Regions from separate parts of the Glutamicibacter sp. NPDC087344 genome, predicted to be linked through region 1. Evidence: riboswitches for the same ligand, from Rfam matches in the RefSeq annotation. Region 1 holds a riboswitch; each other region holds the start of a gene.
What was found. Region 1 has a riboswitch for S-adenosylmethionine ahead of ACIOWL_RS11740 (ABC transporter ATP-binding protein). Riboswitches for the same ligand answer to the same signal wherever they lie in the genome.

Region 1 (4,861 bases):
GTAGCCAATGGTTTTGTAGTCCGCGGCCTTGTCCTGCGGGTGGCGCCACAGCCCCGGGGACTGGTGGGCGACACAGTTCATGTCAAAGGCATTAAAGAGGATTTCACGCTGCGGGTTCGTTGGCTGGTTCTCACTCATGGTGGTGCCCCTTATTCGTAGTTCTGCGGTAGAAGTTTGTTGGGTGTGCCGTGACGGCTAGATGGTGTAGGCCTGGGATGGGCCGCCGAGTTCGCCGGTGACCGAAAGCCGCTGGGGCTGAACCCCGTTGATCTCATAGTCGCCCACGATGCGGGCCTTGTAGATGGCAGGGTTGTGGGTGGCGATGGTGCGGGCGTTGCGCCAGTGCCGGTCCATATTGCAGCTGCTGCGTGTGGAGGAGGCGCCCAAACCGTCAAAAAGTTTGCTGGTGGCGCCGATGACCAGCGGCTGCACAATCGTCTGCGCCCGGTTGGCGGCGAGTTCACACACCGCAAAACGCTCTTCGGCGTTCAGGTGCGTATCATTCAACGCCGATTCGACCTCCAGGACGGCGCCGATGACCACCGAATCCGCGGCGAACACCTCCGCGGAGACCTCCCCCACCAACTGCAAGACCTGCGGTTCGCGGTGCACCGGAACACCGGTGCCGGTGCTGAAGCTGCGGGTGCGCGACTGGACGGAGCTGCGCATATCGTTCAGCGCCGCCCGGCCGATGCCTGCCTGCACCGCCATGAGGACCAGCTGGAAAATTGCGGCTTCGGGATCATTGGGGTTTTCAGGCATGAAGCTGTCCACCGGAACCTGGTGGAATTCGGTGGTTCCGGTGCCGGTCAGTCCCTGGCCGAACCCATCCCAGTCGTCCAGGATCTTGACCCCGCTGTGCTGCGTTGAAACGACGGCGATCTGCCGCCCCGGGCGTTCGGGGTGGGCCACCGCGACGGTGGTCCAGTCCGCGAAGATGGTTCCGGTGCAGTAGAACTTTTCACCGTTGACTACCCAGCGGCCGTCCACCTGGCTTGCCTTGGTGTTCAGGGCGCCCAGCGCATTTCCGCCCTTTTCGGTGTAGGCGTTGCCGACAATCTGCCCCGCCGCAATGCGGGCGAACCACTTGGCTTGCAGTTCCGGGTCTTCCAAACGCAGCACGTCTTCAACAAATGCGATGTGCGCCCGCCAGAGCTGCCCCACGTGGGAGTCGGCCTCGGAAAGTTCAATCAGCAGGCGAAAAACGTCGCTGAGCCGGGCGCCGTGGCCGCCTTCCGAGACCGGCAGCCGCAATGCGCCGAATCGGTCTCGGTTAAGCAGTCCAACCTGTTCAAAGGGCAGGATGCGATTGCTGTCCCGATCCTTGGCCCCGGAGGCGATGTGCGCGAATACCGGGCGGAAGATTGCTGCCAGACGCTCGTAGTCCTCGTCGGCTCCCGGACCCGGCGTCACCTTCAGCAATTGACGGGTCGGGCGTTCCTCGGTGAACTGATCCAGCTCCAGAGCATTACCGGCCCCCGGCGTGCTCAGCGCGTTAAAGTCCACCTCAAAATCGTTTTGGGGTGCGCCAAAAGACATACAAAAGTCCTCGATTCTTTCCATCGATCCTGGCGGTAGCACCGTCCCTAGGGTGGGTGGTTGCTGCGGCGTCGTCGAGCCAGATCTCTCGGCCGCTCTGGATGGGTCGTAATCATTTGTAGCCGTAATATTCGGGCTAATCCAAGCCCCGAAGTCATATTTCGTCGCGGAAAAGACCCAAACTCTCCAGCCCGGCTAACGCCCATAGCGACAAACCGCCGAAGATGAGCCACACGTGAGGCGAAAAAATCGATCAAACCAGCATTCAATGAAATAAATAACGAAATTTCTCACAGTTTTCGCCGGTTGATCGAAGAATTTTCATGTTACGCAAGATTTGCATCAAAATCGTTCGAATGCGTGTAATAGATACGTAACCATCCCGAGCGGCCGAGAGATCTGGCTCTATGACGCCGCAGCAACCACCGTTGGATTCACGGATTCACGGCCGGTGCTACCGCCAGGACCGATGGAGATGATCATGGCTACTGCCTATGCCTTGCCTCAGCAAACGGCTACCACCGGAACATCCAGCGCGCTGTCCGTTGACTTCCACAATGTCTCGCGCACCTTCACCACCAAGAAGGAACAGCGTCTGGTGCTCAGCGAGGTCAACCTGCACATCGAGGCAGGACAGGTTGTGGCAATCCTCGGCGCCAGCGGCTGCGGCAAGTCAACACTGCTGCGTTCGGTCTCCGGCCTGGACCATCCCACGGGTGGCGCGGTGCTCACCGGGTCCCGCGAGGTCAACGGAATCAACGAGCTGTGCGCGGTGGCCTTCCAGGAGCCGCGCCTGCTTCCCTGGCGTTCGGTTCGCGAAAACATTGCGCTGGGCCTGGCACCGAAAACCGCCAAACACGATGGTGCCGAACTGATCAACCAGCTGCTGGAACTCACCGGGCTGACCCAGGCCGCGGACCTGCGGCCACGCGAAATTTCCGGTGGTATGGCGCAGCGAGTTTCACTGGCCCGGGCCTTGGCCCGCCGCCCCGGGGTGCTGCTGCTGGATGAACCCTTCGGAGCGCTGGATGCACTGACCCGGCTGAAAATGCAAGATCTGCTGCTGTCCATCCATGCATCGTTGCCCACCACCGTGCTGATGGTGACCCACGATGTCGACGAGGCGCTGACCCTCGCGGACCGCGTGATTGTCCTAGGACGACCCGAGGGACAACAGGGCGCCACGGTGATCGAGGATCTGAAATTGGCGGCCTCCCACCCACGCAGCCACAGCGATGAAAAGTTCATCGCGCACCGTGCGCACCTGCTCGGGTTGCTGGGTGTAGATCCCACCAACCATTAATCCGGGCGTTCGCCCCGCACTGACTCTTTTTGCACGGTTGTGTTCGCACAACCGCTACACTCGCACGCACAAATCAAGGAATTATTGATGTTCGCACACCGTTTCACCCGCCGCTCAGCCCTCACCTTGACCGCCCTGGCAGTTGGCGCCCTGGCCCTGACCGGTTGCGCCGGCGAGAACGCCGCCGCAGACGGCAAAACACTGTCCATCGACTTCGCCACCTACAACCCGCTGAGCCTGGTACTCAAGGAAAAGGGCTGGCTGGATGAAGCCGCCAAGGAACAGGGCGTCAGCATCGAATGGATCCAGTCCGCCGGCTCCAACAAGGCCAACGAAGCACTGCGTGCGGATGCCGTCCAGATCGGTTCCACCGCCGGCTCGGCGGCGCTGCTGGCTCGCTCAAACGGCTCCCCCATCAAAACCATCGCCCTGTACTCCCAGCCCGAGTGGGCTGCGCTGGTGGTCAATGAGGATTCCGATATCACCGGCCCGGCAGACCTGAAGGGCAAGTCGGTCGCCGCGACCAAGGGCACCGACCCCTACTTCTTCCTGCTGCAGGCCTTGGAAGAGGCCGGGCTGAGCGAAAAGGACATCACGCTGCAAAACGTGCAGCACGCGGATGGCCGCACCGCCCTGGCCAATGGTTCGGTGGATGCCTGGTCCGGCCTGGATCCGATCATGGCCGCCGCTGAGCAGGACGGCGCCAAATTGGTCTACCGCAACCTGGATTTCAACACCTACGGTGCCCTCAATGCCCGCGCGGACTTCATTGAAGAGAGCCCGGAGCTGGCCCAGCTGGTGGTTGATTCCTATGAAAAGGCCCGTGAATGGGCTGTCGCAAACCCGGATGAAACCGCAGACATCCTGGCCGAGGTTGCAGGGTTGGATACCGCAGTCGCCAAAACCGTGATCAGCGAGCGTTCAAACCTGGATGTCGACACCGTTCCGGGCGAAGCCTTCACCACGGTGCTGCGCAACATCGGACCAACCCTGGTGGCCAGCGGCGACGTGTCCGAGCAGAAATCCGTTGACGAGGCGCTTCAGACCCTGGTTGACGACCAGTTCGCCGCCAAGGCCAACGCCGAAAACGTCTCCGGAGAATAATCCCCATGTCCAGTCCAACCCAGCTCTCCGAACCAGCTGGCACCACCAGCAAACGATCCGCGCAGGATAAACCCGGTTTTGCCGCCAAGATCCTGCAGGCTCCCAAGTGGTTGCTGTCATTAATTCTTCCCGTGGTGATCATTGCGGTGTGGCAGTATGTCACGGTCAGCGGCATTGTGGCTCCGTGGTCCCTTCCTACCCCCGCAGCGGTCATCGCGGCCGGCGGAGAGCTGTTTGACGGCGGGGACCTGAGCAAACACATCGGCATTTCCACCCAGCGAGTGCTGTTGGGCTTCGCGATCGGTTCATTGCTCGGGTTGCTTTTCGGTGCCCTGGTTGGCTTGTCCAAGCTCGCCGATGCGCTGCTGAGCCTGAGCATCGGCGCGCTGCGTGCGGTGCCTTCACTCGCGTGGGTTCCGTTGCTGGTGCTGTGGATGAAGATGGGTGAGGATTCGAAGGTCACCCTGATCATCATCGGCGCATTTTTCCCGGTTTTCACCACGGTCTCCTTGGCCCTGCGCCACGTTGACGCGCATCTGGTGGAGGCGGCCCGTTCCTTCGGGTTCAAGGGGCTCCGGCTGTTGCGCACGGTTCAGCTTCCGGCGGTGGTCCCCTCGATCTTCTCCGGACTCCGGCTGGCACTGGCCCAAGCATGGCTGTTCCTGGTGGCCGCCGAATTGCTCGGCGCCTCCATGGGGCTTGGCTTCCTGCTGACCGATTCGCAGAACAACGGACGGCTTGACCGGCTGATCCTGACCATCATCCTGCTTGCAATCTTCGGCAAGATCACCGACGCATTGCTTTCGGTCGCCGAACGTTGGGCCATCCGGCGCTGGACCTAAAACCGGTTGCAGGACTACCCCCTCACTAATCCATTTCTCACCGCCCATTTTCAACTCAAGGAAAACTGCAATG
Region 2 (4,861 bases), on a different contig from region 1:
CAGAACCTGGACCTTGCCTCGTACCTGATGACCGACCGTTAAACCTCTGCCACGGACGAACCGCACCGCCAGTCACCCAACACCATGCAAACGCTGTCATGCACGGTTCTCGGTTGGACATCCTCGAATTCCATGGGCAACTACAGACTATGTTCAACCGGTGAGTGTACGACCCTAGCCATTTTGGGTCGGTCAACCGATCGACAGTGACATTAACATCCGTCACAAATTCGAAAGCCGCCAGAAATAGGGCCGGCACCTACAGAGGCCCAAGAAATCACTGGCCACGGCAGGTGCCGGTCGCTCACCGCAGGGAACTACCCCTCGGAGGACATATTGCTGAAGCGCGAATAATGGCCTTGGAACGCCACGGTGATGGTTTTGGTGGGACCGGCACGGTGCTTAGCGATGATCACGTCAGCTTCGCCCGGACGATTTTCTTTGTCGTACACATCATCGCGGTGCAACAGGATCACCATATCCGCGTCCTGCTCGATCGAGCCAGATTCACGAAGGTCGGAGACCATTGGCTTCTTGTCCTGGCGCTGTTCGGAGCCACGGTTCAGCTGCGACAAGGCGATCAGCGGAACATCGAGCTCCTTGGCCAACAGCTTGAGGTTACGCGAGAACTCGGAAACTTCCTGCTGGCGGGATTCCACACGCTTGCCCGAGCTCATCAGCTGCAGGTAGTCCAAGATGATCATCCGCAACTCGTTACGCTGCTTCAGGCGGCGGCACTTGGCGCGAATTTCCATCATCGACATGTTCGGCGAATCATCGATGAACAGCGGGGCTTCATTCAGCCGGCCCATGGTTGTGGCAATTTTGGTCCACTGCGCATCTTCAACCGAGCCCTTGCGCAGGTCCTGCAACTGGATGGAGGCTTCGGCGGACAACAGGCGCATGGCAATTTCGTTGCGGCCCATTTCCAAGGAGAAAAAGACGGTAGCCATATTGTTTTTGATGGCCGCCGAACGGGCGAAGTCCAGCGCGAAGGTCGACTTACCTACCGCGGGTCGGGCCGCGATGATGATCATCTGGCCGCCCTTCAGGCCCTGGGTCAGCTCATCGAATTCGTAGAAGCCGGTGGGAACACCGGTGATGCCATCGCCCGCGTTGGCGGCGTTCTCGATTTCATCAACGGTGCCTTCGATAATTTCGGACAGGCGGACGTAGTCTTCGCTGCTGCGGGTTTCAGCAACCTTGTAGACCTCGGCCTGCGCCTCATTTACGATGGCGTCAACCTCGCCGTCGGGAGAATAACCCATCTGGACAATGCGCGTCCCAGCGTCAACAAGCCGTCGCAGCACAGCGCGTTCGCGCACGATCTCGGCATAGTACCCAGCGTTTGCAGCGGTCGGCACCTGCTGGATGAGGTTGTGCAGGTAGGCTGCGCCGCCAACGCGCGAGATCTCGCTGCGTTTGGTCAACAGGTCGGCCACCGTCACGGCATCTGCGGGTTCACCACGACCATAAAGGTCGATCACTGCTTCATAGATTGCCTCGTGGGCCGGGCGATAGAAGTCGGTGCCGCGAAGTACCTCGACGACATCGGCGATCGCGTCCTTGGAGAGCATCATGCCGCCAAGAACAGACATTTCCGCTTCGATGTCCTGCGGCGGCTTGCGCCCCGCATCTGATTCGCGCTCTTCGTAGATCGGCTCTGCACTCATTACAGACACTTCCATCCCCTATGTACCCGCTGGGAAACCATTCATGCCACCACGGCAACTGCCTATCATGTCAGCACCAACCGACAGTTAGACCCAATGCTCTTGTGGATAGTCGTTCCCAGTGCCAACACTAGGTGGGTTATTAACAGAGGTAAACCCTGATATCCACAGATTATGTGGATAATCCACCCTCACCTGTGGATTCGCCTGTTCACTACATGGGGACAACCCTGTGGATTACCCCACTTAATAATCAACAAGTAGTCTTTGACTAGTGCGTTTACCTTTGCACAGTTGTGGATAGCAAGTTAATTTTTTCCACTCCCCGCGGGCCTAAAACTGGTTATCAACAGTCAAATTCCCGTATTCATGGTACTTTTTGGGAGTTATCAACCCTCATCAACAGGCTATCCACAAGACTGTGGACAAAATTGTGGATAGACCTTGTGTCATCATTACGCTACAAACCGGCCGCGGTGAAGACCCGAGCCCTCACAGGACTGATTCCCGAACGGCAATTAAAACGCTGCGGCACGAAGGGGGTCCCTTCGTGCCGCAGCGTTGAGTTGGTTCAGTTATACGAGTTCGGGCACTGGCAATGAGTGAAATCGTGAATCGTGGAAAATCTGCGGAGAGTGTTTTGCGACGTCATGACCATGGACTTCGAGGAAAACGACCCAGTGGTCTCCGGCTTCGACTTCGTTGTAGATTGAGGTTTCCAGCCACAGGGTGGATTCTTCGATAAAGAGCGCGCCCTCTTCGGTGTCGCGAGTTGCCACACCGGCAAAACGGTCGCCGTGCTTGGAGGCGATCTGGACGCAGACACCGTCATTGCGTTCACTGAGCACCGAAACACCAATGCGCCCCGCCTGGCGAAGCTTCGGCCAGGTGTTGGAAGTCTTCTGCACCGCAAACATCACCAGTGCTGGTTCGAGCGAAACTCCAACGGTGAATGAGGAAGCAATGATGCCGGTTTTTTCGCCGTCAATCACCGCGCAGAGAGCGGCAATACCTGATGGGTGCTGAGCGAAAACCTTGCGCAAGGTCAGTGGGTCAAGATCCTGGTTTAATGACATGGCTCGATTCCTTCGGGTCGTGCCCACCGAACGCTGGCCCGGGAATCGTGCGGAATTTCTCCTACACAAAACCGATGCCGGCGCACTCGATGTGCGGTATTTGTGCCACGCAGTCTTGCGCGGGACCGAATCCTCACCTGGAGCACCCCACTACCGTTGAGAGGGTTGCCGGCCAGCAAGCCAGGGCTTATAGCTGACGCTCTTGATTCTGGTTAGAACAATATTGGTGATTACGCCGAACGGTCAAATATTTCGCTTCTTAAATCTCAATACTCAAGGATTCATTCGACTTGCCAGGGAGCCATGGTGTCACAATCGTTCAATTATTCGTTAGCCCTTTGAATTAGCTGATGTTCGTGTTGGGGTTTCAGCCCTGTTTCCATTTGCCGATAGCCGGCCGCCCGATCCGGCCGACCACCACGCACCGACTGGAAACTGACTGGACCGGCATTTACAACCGCTTGGTCCAGGACAAGGGTGGCTCGGCGCGCAAACCAAGCGCCCTTGTCCTGGACCAGCCGACCAGCCAAAGACTCGGCCCGCCCGGTCGCGGTGTGTTATCAGGCGGGCCGCAGCCCTCTCAGACGCGTCTTGCGCGTCAGAGCGTATGAAAGCTTTCGGCGAGCGCGTAGACCGGGGTTTCCAGCCCCTCATAGCGGGCCTTGAGCTGGATTCCCAAGTACTTGGAGTAGTGGCGGGACTGGTGCAGGTTGCCGCCGTGGAACCACAGATTCTTGACCCGGGTCGGTTTCCACATGTTGCGCAGCTCCCCTTCCCACGGCCCGGGGTCCTTGGTGGTTCCCGAGCCCAGTCCCCAGCATTTGCCTACCTCGTCGGCGACTTCCTGGGAGATGAGTTTGGCCGCCCAACCGTTCATGGACCCGTAGCCGGTCGCGTAAACCACCGCGTCGGCAGCCAGTTCGGTGCCGTCGGCCAACACCACGGAATGCTCGGTGAGGTGCGAGACCTCGCCCTTGGCCAGCGCGATGGACCCGTCGGCTACCAGTTCCGAGGCTCCAATGTTGATGTAGTATCCCGAACCGCGGCGCAGGTATTTCAGGAACAAGCCCGAATCATCGTCGCCGAAGTCCAGGTCGAATCCCGCGTCGGTGAGCGACTGGTAGAACTGTTCGTCGTCCTTCCGGATCTGGGCGAAGGCTGGTTTGTGGAACTCGGGCAGTACTTTGTAGGGGATCGAGGCAAAGATCAGGTCGGCGGTGTTGTGGTCGATCCCGTTGGCCAGCGCCTCCTCCGAGTACAGCGGGCCCAGCACGGTTTTCATCAGTGATTCAGAACGGACAATGTGGGTGCTGGAACGCTGGACCATCACCGGTTTGGCGCCGTTGTGCACCAGATCGGCGCAGATGTCGTGGGCTGAATTGTTTGCCCCGATCACCACCACATTCTTGCCGCGATAGGCTTCGCCTCCTGGGTGGGTCGAGGAGTGGTTCTGCTCCCCGGCGAAGATCTCCTGACCCGGGTAGCTGGGGAGATTGGGGATTCCGGACATCCCGGTCGCCATCACCAGGTGGGTGGGGCGCAGGGTCATCGGTTCGCCCTCGCGGGTCACCTCAACGATCCAGCCTTCTGATTCCGGGTCTTTGCGTGCGCTGACCGCCTCGGTCAGGGACCAATAATCCAGTTCCATGAGTTTGGTGTAGCACTCAAGCCAGTCGCCCATCTTGTCTTTCGGGGTGAATACCGGCCAGTGGTCCGGGAACTCGATGTACGGCATATGGTCGTACCAGACCGGGTCATGCAGGGCCAGGGAATGGTACCGCGAACGCCATTGGTCTCCGGGCTTGGGATGTTTGTCTATGATCAGCGCCGGCACCCCCAGACGCTTCAGGCGCGCGCCGAGGCCAATGCCGCCCTGCCCGCCGCCGATGATCAGCACATAGGGCTGTTCGGTGATGCCCAAGGACTCTTGGGTCTGCTTGCGCCGGTCCAACCAGTTTTCCGAGACCATGGCAGAACCGTGATCGGCTCCCAGCGCACGGCGTGGTCCCGATGGCTCCGGGAAGTCACGCAGATTCTGAGCGGTCGAGAGCATGGTCCAGCCCAACCCGTCACGCAGCCGGAACAGGCCCTTGCCCTGTACCGCGTCATTTT
Region 3 (4,861 bases), on a different contig from region 1:
ACTCAACTTGTGGATGCGGATGCTGTTGCCCGACACAGAGCCAAGTTCGCCGGCTTCATGAACCAGCTGGCGCAACTGGTGGAATTCCGGCCCGTCAATGGGAATCACGGTCATGTCTTCAAGAACCAAGTACTCGTCTCCCAGCGTGAGTGCCGAGAGAAGGTCAGCGAACGGGACCTTCAGCCCATTGATGGAGACCTCCACCGAGAGGTCAAACCAGTCGCCGGTGCTCTCCCCCGCCTCGATGCTCACCGTGGCTGGTTCTGAATTCAGGGTGTAGTTCGGTACCTCGTCATTTCCCAGCACGTGAATGTCTGGGTGCTCTTCCAGCAGCGGGAGCAGGTACATGATGAATTCGATGGCTTGGGACTTGGTGAGGTTTTGTTCTGGAAAGACCCCGCTCTTGGTCGGCCGGCCCAAAGGCTCATCCCCACCGAGCTTGTCCTGCACTGAAGTGATAATTTCGTGCTCGACCGACTTCTGGCGTGGAGCTTTAGAACCGTAGTACCAGGCGAACCGAAGGTTCATTCCGGACTCGGTGTCAATCATCTGCAACTGGAGTACCGGCCGCGGGACCTCAGGCACCTTGTAGCTATTATCGGCGCTCCGCACCGGCGCGACCTGGCGCAAAGAATCGAGGTACTCCGTTTCGAAGTCTTCAATGTCAGAGGTTGGAACCAGCATGGCTCCCATGCTGAGAAAGTCCCGAATTTCGTGTGCCACGGCGTCCTCGAGTGGAGCCATTGACAGGTCTTTAGCTTTTTCCAGTGGTTTGTCGGAGTACACCACCAGGGAGGGAGGGCTGCCCAAAGCAATCACGTGATCGGCCTCGCCGTGTGGCCCGCGGAAAACACTTTCAATCGTCAACCCGCTCTCGCCACGTCGCAGGTCGAGGAAGGCCGAGCCCTTGAGCTCGGACAAGGAAACCACGTTTCGGTTGTTGGAGTTTCCGTTGACAACCTGAACTCCTGATTCAAGGATCACCTCAAAGGCTTCACGCAGATCCTTGCCCGGCAGCCTATTCAGGCTGACCCACTCGGACGTGTCCCAGACGTGCCCGTACTGGTCGTGCTGTGCGCGTTCGCTGAGCATCACCAGTTCATTGACCGCGCGGCGCTGCGCCTTGGGGAACCGGTCATCAAACATCAGCCCACGCCATGACACCCCGGTTTGCACCCAGGGGCTGCGCGCCCCCTTGCGTGCCGGACGCGCGTTGAGGTGAAGGGTGGGCCGGCCGTAGCTGGTGCCGGCAGTCACCTTCAGGATCAGGCCGAGCGGTTGCTCTTCAATGTCTTCCTCGACGTCATTGTCCCTGGGTCCGGAGGGCAATATTCGTTTGAGTGTGCGGGCCCACTGGGGGGCGGGTTGAGCTTTCCAGGTGTTTTCCGGCTTCACCTCGCTAGAGACGGTAAAACCTCCACCGCTGATTTGTGTTGCCGCCACCAGCATTGCGGCGACGTGCTCACAGGAGTACTCCTCCGGGTGCTCTTCGCAACGGCTGCTGAAGCTGATGTTGGTTCCCTCGATAGACAGCTGCACTATCACCAAAGAGCCTGCGACCCAGCCGGAGATAAAAGAGAGTCCCGGAGTATTGCGTCGTTCGTTGATGGCAACCTGCCCCGCGTTGGCAAGCCGCCAACCTTCGGTAAATTCCGAATCGGTGACCAGGGTCTGTGCGGCAACGGGGGTCAGCTGATATTCCATACACACAACTTCACGGGTAGAGGTCCGCTCCATAACATCGCGGAAATTCACATCCATTCTATCGAGGGAACCGACAGTTCGCCGTGTGACGAATCGTGAAGTTGGCTATTTACCCAGCATGCCGAGAACCGGTAGAAAAGTAACTACTGAATCACGAGTTCCAATCGAATAAGCCCTGGCTGATTGGACGGCAACCCTCTTCGCGTCATTGTGCGGGGTGCTCCAGGTGATGATTCGACGGACCTGAAAGACAGGTTCGTAAGCGATGGCGCCCCTTGCGCCAGAAAGGGGATTTATTCCTCATGTCTAACGCAGCTTCCACTCTTTCCATAGCCGAAGATCGTTCCGCACGCCTGCAGCAGGCCGGTACCGGTTGGGGTGAACGAATCTCAGCAACCGCAGATAATGCCAAACTGACATTCACGGTGCAGGGTGAAGGTTTTGGTTCGGTGGCCAGCAACATCGTTGCCGGGAAGCACACCTTTACCGTGGATGAGCCAGCGGCTTTGGGTGGAGACGACGTTGCCGCCAGCCCTGTTGAATACGCGCTGGGCGCCTTGATCTCATGCCAAGTGGTTGTCTACCGCCTCTACGCCGAGCAGCTGAACATCCAGGTTGACGACGTGAAGATTGTAGCCGAGGGCCACCTTGATGTGCGCGGCCTCTTTGGCATCGATAAAACCGTGCGTCCGGGCTTCACCTCGGTTGATCTCGACGTGCAGATCACCGGCCCGGAGACGGCCGAGCGTTATGACGAACTGCGCCAGGCTGTTGACGCCCACTGCCCGGTCTTGGACTTGTTCGCCAACCCGGTTCCGGTCACCACCGCTGTCACTCTGACCCCGGCGAACTAAAGCTTTCAGCTTCTGCCTCACACCAGGCATCAATGCAATAAAAACCCGGGTGGGCTCTCTTCCCCATGATGAGAGCCCGCCCGGGCGCATTTCCGTGCTCACCGCCCCAACGGCGAGACACGAAACCTTTGGTTAGCGCTTCTCTTCGATGGTGATGCTCCACCCGTCGAAGTTCGCTGCAGTCACGTCAAGGAAATAGGTGCCTGCCGACTTGTGCAGCGCGGTTTCTTCTTCCACCGGCCCGTCAAGCATGACTTCTGGGAGTCCGCCGTCCTTCATCAGGTCGGTTCCCTCGGTCAAGAGGTAGATGGCTCCAATGGCCATGTCTTCGCCACCGGTGAAGCTGTAGGTCATCCGCGCCTCGGCACCGGTCAGTTCAAACACCTTGCTGGACTTGTCGGTTTTGCCGTCAAGGACAATCACTTCCTGCCACGAGGTTTCAGCCTTTTCTTCCTTGGCTGCTGGCTCCTCTTTGGCTTCGGCCGGCGCTGCCTTGCTTTCGGTTTCGCTACCGGTAGCTGGCAACTCAATGGCCGAGGACGACGACGCACCGTCAAAGCCTGCAGTACTCGCGTTGACCATACCGCCGATTCCGCCAATTACCACCAGCACAATGCTGATGATCCAGGCCACCACCTTGTGTTTGGCATAGCCTTCCAGCGGGCGGCGGAACTTGTCCGTCATGCCGCCACTGAGGATGATAATCAGGTCGATCAGGGCCCACAGGCCCAGACCGCCGAAGGTGAACAGTTTCAGCAGGCCGGTACCCACCTTGCCCAGGTAAAAGCGGTCAACGCCGAGGGCGCCCAAGAACAGGGACAGCAACCAGGTTGTCAAGAACGACTTGGGTGGCAGGTACGGAGCAGGGTGCTGAGCCATAGGCGCAGGCTGCATATTGTTGTAGCTCATGATGATTCCTTTGATTTGTGATGATCAATGACGGTATGCGCGCCACTGGGTGTTATTGCTTGACCCAGGTACCGCAGCGCACCGATTCGAAGTCTTGGCCCTTTGAGACAGTCACCGTGGGACGGCCGCCGCCGGGGATGCCGTTGTTGATGATGTCGTCCCCATTGGTCCCGGACTTGAGCACGGCCCAATAGCAGTTGCTGCCTACCGCTTCCTTGGCCCGGTAGGTCCCGGCCTTGATGTCGGTGCCCACCGTCCAGATGCCGTCGCTGACGGAGTTCGCTTCCTGCTCAGCTTCAACGGTGCCAACGGCCTTTTCACGGGCCAGCACCGCAGCTTCGGCTCCGTCAAGCTCTTCGTCGCGTTCATCCAGCGTGGCGGAACGGGAATCAAGGTCTTTGCCCTGTTGCTCCAGCTCGGCCTCTCGGTCCGCAAGACCTGATTTCAGCTCGGTGAGCTCCGCACTGAGCTCGTCACGTTCGGCGAATACTGCCGTGGTGGTGTCCGAGAGCGCCAGATATTCTTCGGATTCCTTGGGATCCGGGATATTCATCCCCCAGAAGACCCCGCCTCCCAAGGCTCCAATGACTAGGACCGAACCCAAGACAAGTCCCCAACGCTTTTTCTTGGTTTTCGGTTCTGCTGGCAGTTCTTCTGGCACCGGGTTCAGTGGCTTGAGCGTACTCATCAGTTTTTCGCCCCTTCAATCAGGATGTTGATTCCGCTGTCCGGGTGGTAAGACCAGCTGGCCTGCAATCCGTCCCAGGTATCTCTTTGGGTTCCGTCCAATGCGCGAGTCCGGCTCATCTTCTGCTGAGTAACCTCGGGGACTCCGAGCTCGTCTAGCATGCACAGGTAGGAAAAGTAGTTGCTGGTTCCAGAGTCAAAGGAGTCCTCGCCCTTGGTGTCCAGCTCAATCGCGGCGCCTCCGTCCATGACGGTGTAGCCTTCGGCATCCATGCTGCAGTTTTCCACGGCCTGGTCAATGACCTTCTGGCTCATGGCCGAGCTGCTCACTCCCCCGCCAGAGGCCGTGACCCCGATCAGCAAGCCTAGAACGGTGCCGGCTGCAAGACCTGCCGAAGCTGGAATGATCCACGACTTCTTGGGACGCTTGCTCAGCATTTCCGGCGGGACGTAAGGTCCCTGCAACTGCGGTTCCACTAGGGCCTCCTGGTGCGAGTGAGTGATGATGTGGACGAAAACGTACCTGCCAGGAGTCGAAATCCGAGGGGGGGTGTTTTCGTCGCGAAACCAGCATGCAACACGACTTCGACATTTTGATACTAACTTGCTGATAATGGGGGTTATCAGCTCATGCGGTTGTCATCTGAAGGCGTTTTATTAGGATTGAGTCATACCGTTCGCGCGTTCCAAAGGAGGCTGTCATGCAG
Region 4 (4,861 bases), on a different contig from region 1:
CGTTGTAGATCTCCGGGCGGTAGATCTTCTGGAAGGTCTCCATGGTGCTAATGGTGCTGATCAGCTGCAGGTCGGTGTAGTCATTGAGCAGGTCGCCGCGGAAATAGAAGGCCAGCGGTGCGACGGACCCGACGGGCATGAAGTAGCGCACGCGCAAGCCCATCTTGGCAAAGTACGCGTCGGTCAGCGAGTAGTCGTCCTGCTGGTATTCAAGACCCAGAACCGGGTGGCTGTGACCGGTGCGACGGTAGGTCTTGGAGCTGGAGACGCTGATGCAGATCACCGGTAGCTGTGCGAAACGCTGTTGATAGGCGTCGGAGTCGAGGAAATGCTGGAAGAGCCGGCCGTGAAGGTCTCCGAAATCTTCGGGCAACGAAGGTTTGCCCGAGGCATCGCTTGCGGAGGGGAGCACCACACTGAAGTCGTAGTCGCGCACGTAGGAGGAGAAGTTGTTTCCTACAATGCCGTGGCTTCGGATGCCGGTTTTCCGGTCGATGATGCTGGTGTCCAGTACCTCCAGCAGGGGGAATTCTTGATCTCCGTTCTCGGAGCTGACGTGTACGTTTGCGGAGATAATCTCAAGCTGAAGTGCGTAGCGTTCACCCTTGGGATTGTCCCAGTGCGCCAAATCGTTAAAGCGTCGGTTGATCATCGTCAGGGCGTTGTGCAGGTTCTGCTGACGGTTCTCTCCGCGAGCCAAGTTGGCGAAGTTTGTGGTGATGCGCGAGTCCGTTGAGGGTGTGTAATTCTCGTCGAAGTCGGTGCTGGTAATGCTGAAAGTTAGCGCGTCTGCCATGGTGGCCAATCTGATGATTAAAGGCCTGGGCAGGCCGGGGGGAAGTCGATGCGTCAATCATGCAGTGCCAAAATGGATATCAGGTAACTCAATGTAACTATGGGTTGATATAGACTCAGCCTATGGTTCAAGGTGCAAGCGGTCTGACACTGCAGCAACTGCGTTATTTCATCGCGGTCGCAACGGAGGGTTCAATCTCCGCCGCGGCCGACCTTTTGTACGTCGCCCAGCCGAGTATGTCCGCGGCCATGAAAGAGCTTGAATCCCGCGTGGGACGTGCACTTTTGGTCCGTTCGGCCAGAGGCGTGACACTGACAATCGAGGGATCTGAATTCCTGGGTTACGCCAGACAGGTTCTGGAGCAGGTGGAGCTTCTGGAGCAGCGGTATCTGGATCGGCCCCCGTCCCGCCGACTGCTGGGGATCTCGACCCAGCATTATTCGTTTTCCGTGGATGCATTTGTCCGGATGGTCCAGGCAAGCGAGGCTGGAGAGTACGAATTTTCCTTGCGTGAGACCCGTACCGAGGAGATCATCGAGGACGTGCGCACCCTGCGCAGCGAGATCGGAATCCTCTACCTCAATGACTTCAATCGAAAAGTGATCGAGAAGCTGTTGCGTGAATCCCGGCTGGTATTTCATCCGCTGTTCCTGGCCGAACCGCACATCTTTATTTCGCGCAGCAACCCGCTCTCCGCAGCACAGCGCGTGACCCTTGCGGACCTTGAAGATCTGCCACGACTCACCTTTGACCAGGGGGCTAACAGCTCGTTCTACTTCGCCGAGGAAATCCTCTCCACGTTGTCCAGCAAACGGGCAATCCGGGTCTCCGACCGAGCAACCATCTTCAACCTGATGATCGGCCTTGGCGGCTACACGATCTCCACGGGTATCGTCAGCGACGAACTTGACCCGTCGATCGTCGCCATTCCGCTGGACGTTGAGGAACGCATCGAGATTGGCTGGATTGATCATGCCGCGATTCCGCTCACGGAGCAGGCACAGCGATACCTGGCCGAGGTCCGATCGGTGGTCTCAGATTTCGGTGTACAAGTTCTCGGCTGAAATTGACACATTGTGTCATCGAAAAAACCGGAAACGACACATAAAAAGCCTCAGATGCCTGAGATCTAGCGGTTTTTGGCTCATTCGACGCGTCACAGACGTGACGTAACACGGGTGTCATTACGCGGAAAATGCGACACATGACGGGTCGCGACGTTCTGTGAAGCACAGGCCTTGGTGCCGGTTGCGCCACCGGGAAGCTTTGGCGAACCATGGAAGAACAACACCCCATCAAGAGCGACCGAGAGATCTGGCTCGTCGACGTCGCAGCAACCAGCGGGAAACCGCAAGGTGCTAATGCCAGGAACGATGGAGCAGCTCCGAGCGCGTCTTTAGACGTTGCGCTGTGCCTCGTACCGTGATGGACAGGCCGTTTTGTTGGCCTTCCCTGGTACGCTGCACCGTGTTCGGTGCACTCTCTCGTGGATGAGACAACGAGAAGGAGCCAGCCATGGCGCAGCCAAACACCCAGCCGTCAACCGCGGCGATCCACGCCGGATACGCACCCAGCGGAGACTACCGCCCACTGACCGTGCCGCTGTATTCCTCTGCGGCTTTCGAATTTCCCTCTCATGCAGATGCGGTGGAGAAGTTCGCACTGCGCCAGGCCGGTTTCACCTATTCACGTACCGGAAACCCCACGGTTTCCGTTTTCGAGCAGCGTGCCGCGGCGTTGGAATCCGGGGCGTACGCTGTTGCCACGGCTACCGGCCAGGCGGCAGTGGCACTCGCGCTGCTGGCGCTAACCCAAGGCCCCAAACATATTCTGGCCTCCAACCAGCTCTATGGCGGAACCGTGGATTTGTTGACCGACTCCTTTAACGACTTCGGGATTCGGATCAGTTTTGTGGATCCCGATGATCCAGCTGCCTGGGAAGCGGCTATCGAAGAGGACACCCGCGCCTTTTTCCTGGAGTCGGTCACGAACCCGCTGTCCACCTTGCCGGATCTGCCGGTGTTAAGCGAGATCGCGCACCGGCACAATATCCCGGTGGTTGTGGACAATACGTTGGCCACCCCCGCAAACTTCAAGCCATTGCTGCACGGAGCAGACATCGTGGTGCACTCGGCAACCAAGGCCTTGGCCGGCCATGGCCAGGTTCTGGGCGGGGTGGTGATTGATGGGGGAACTTTTGATTTCTCGGATCAATTCCGTTGGGCGCAGATCGCGGCCCCAAGGGCCCGCTACGCCGGCACTTCGCTGCTTGAACGCTACGGCGCAGGTGCATACAGCATGCTGGTGCGTTCAAAGTTCTTGCATGATTTAGGTCCAACCCTGCCTGCGGCCAGCGCCCACGGCATCCTGACCGGTATTGAAACGCTGACCGTACGTACCGCCGCGGCGCAACAGAACCTGTTGTTGCTTGCCAACTTCCTCCAGGCTCATCCCGCGGTCGCCGCGGTGCATCACCCGAGCCGGCCAGGACACCGGCACCACGAGCGTGCCAAACGTTTTTTCCCAAGGGGAACTGGCAGCGTGCTGGCGGTGGAACTGCATGATGAACGGCTGGTCTCAGCATTCATCGACAGTCTGGAGGTGATTGTGCTGGCCGCCAATATTGGCGATACCCGCACCATGATCGCCCATCCGGCCACCATGACCCACTGTCGACTTTCCGCGGAACAGCTCGCCGAGGCCGGCCTTAACCGTGCGGTGTTGCGTTTGTCGGTGGGACTGGAAGATCCTGCAGATCTGATTCGAGATTTGGACCGCGCGCTGAGTGCAGCGCAGGCAACTACCCTTGAGGAGAGCTTCGCATGAGCGGCTTCAACACGCTGGCGGTGCACGCTGGCCAGGAAAAGGATCCGCACACCGGTGCGGTGATCCCGCCGATTTACCAGACCAGCACCTTTATCCAAGATGGCATCAACGTGTTGCGTGCCGGCCATGAATACTCCCGTGGCTCCAATCCAACCCGTAATGGGTTTGAAGCTCAGCTCACCGCATTGGAAGGCGGGGCAGCCGGTTTCTCTTTCGCCTCTGGTATCGCTGCGGAGGATGCGTTGCTTCGGGCTTTGCTGGCACCGGGGGACCATATTGTTTTAGGTGCCGATGGGTATGGCGGCACCAACCGGCTCATCACCCGGCTGCACCAAAAGTGGGGGATTACCGCCAGCGCGGTGGATATCACCAACCTGGATGCGGTGCGTGCCGCACTGCGACCGAATACCGCATTGTTGTGGGTGGAAACCCCTTCCAACCCGTTGCTTGGCATTGCGGATCTGGCCGGCTGGGCTGCACTGGCAGAAGAGATTGGTGCGCTGCTGGTTGTTGATAACACCTTCGCCACCCCGTACCTGCAACGTCCACTGGAATTCGGCGCCCATGCCGTGGTTCACTCCACCACCAAATACATTGGCGGGCATTCGGACGTGCTTGGCGGTGCGGTCATTGTGAGCGAGCGACTGCATCGCGGCCAGACTTTGGCCGAAGCTGTGGGCTACCAGCAGTTCGCCGGTGGCGCGGTCTCCGGCCCGCAGGATAACTACCTGGCTTCGCGTGGTCTGAAAACCCTGGGGTTGCGGATGGAACGCCATTGCGCCTCGGCTTCTACGTTGGCTGGCTGGCTGGATGCGCATCGGGATGTCGCCCGCGTGTACTACCCGGGACTGCCCGAACACCCTGGTCATGAATTGGCCGCCCGTCAGCAACGTGATTTTGGCGGGATCCTGTCCTTGCAGCTCGCTGATGAGGCAGCTGCCCGGGCGTTCGCTGAATCCATGGAACTTTTCCAGCTCTCGGTGTCCCTGGGCGGCGTTGAATCGTTGGTCTGTTATCCACGCGAAATGACTCACGCTTCTTTAATAGGCACGCCTCTGGAAATTCCGGCGAACCTGGTTAGGCTCTCGGTGGGTATCGAAGAAGTGGATGATCTGCTGGGCGACCTTGAACGTGGTTTGGCCGCCGCCTCCAAGGCATCGCTGCGGGCAGAGGCCCGCAGCAGCCTGGCAACTGCTTAACCACCGCTATCACGCACTGTAGTTAACTGTATAACTGGCC

Region 2: another riboswitch for S-adenosylmethionine. It lies ahead of ACIOWL_RS20500 (flavin reductase family protein); the one in region 1 lies ahead of ACIOWL_RS11740 (ABC transporter ATP-binding protein).
Region 3: another riboswitch for S-adenosylmethionine. It lies ahead of ACIOWL_RS07820 (OsmC family protein); the one in region 1 lies ahead of ACIOWL_RS11740 (ABC transporter ATP-binding protein).
Region 4: another riboswitch for S-adenosylmethionine. It lies ahead of ACIOWL_RS17135 (O-acetylhomoserine aminocarboxypropyltransferase/cysteine synthase family protein); the one in region 1 lies ahead of ACIOWL_RS11740 (ABC transporter ATP-binding protein).

What each region holds. Positions count from the first base shown of each region.
Region 1 covers NZ_JBIUXY010000005.1:367,259-372,119, forward strand. The annotation lists gene ACIOWL_RS11730 (LLM class flavin-dependent oxidoreductase) at 1-138, opposite strand, end outside; gene ACIOWL_RS11735 (acyl-CoA dehydrogenase family protein) at 196-1,539, opposite strand; SAM riboswitch class I at 1,557-1,647, opposite strand; SAM riboswitch class I at 1,914-2,015, shown strand; gene ACIOWL_RS11740 (ABC transporter ATP-binding protein) at 2,021-2,842, shown strand; gene ACIOWL_RS11745 (aliphatic sulfonate ABC transporter substrate-binding protein) at 2,930-3,946, shown strand; gene ACIOWL_RS11750 (ABC transporter permease) at 3,952-4,788, shown strand; gene acs (acetate--CoA ligase) at 4,859-4,861, shown strand, end outside.
Region 2 covers NZ_JBIUXY010000018.1:37,122-41,982, forward strand. The annotation lists gene dnaB (replicative DNA helicase) at 318-1,673, opposite strand; gene ACIOWL_RS20500 (flavin reductase family protein) at 2,249-2,749, opposite strand; SAM riboswitch class IV at 2,841-2,957, opposite strand; gene ACIOWL_RS20505 (NAD(P)-binding domain-containing protein) at 3,348-4,861, opposite strand, start outside.
Region 3 covers NZ_JBIUXY010000004.1:42,996-47,856, reverse strand. The annotation lists gene ACIOWL_RS07825 (SNF2-related protein) at 1-1,704, opposite strand, end outside; SAM riboswitch class IV at 1,854-1,975, shown strand; gene ACIOWL_RS07820 (OsmC family protein) at 2,007-2,558, shown strand; gene ACIOWL_RS07815 (TM2 domain-containing protein) at 2,691-3,467, opposite strand; gene ACIOWL_RS07810 (hypothetical protein) at 3,520-4,155, opposite strand; gene ACIOWL_RS07805 (hypothetical protein) at 4,155-4,631, opposite strand; gene ACIOWL_RS07800 (hypothetical protein) at 4,856-4,861, shown strand, end outside.
Region 4 covers NZ_JBIUXY010000010.1:148,020-152,880, forward strand. The annotation lists gene ACIOWL_RS17125 (putative oxygenase MesX) at 1-796, opposite strand, end outside; gene ACIOWL_RS17130 (LysR family transcriptional regulator) at 919-1,860, shown strand; SAM riboswitch class I at 2,086-2,176, shown strand; gene ACIOWL_RS17135 (O-acetylhomoserine aminocarboxypropyltransferase/cysteine synthase family protein) at 2,312-3,622, shown strand; gene ACIOWL_RS17140 (cystathionine gamma-synthase) at 3,619-4,821, shown strand.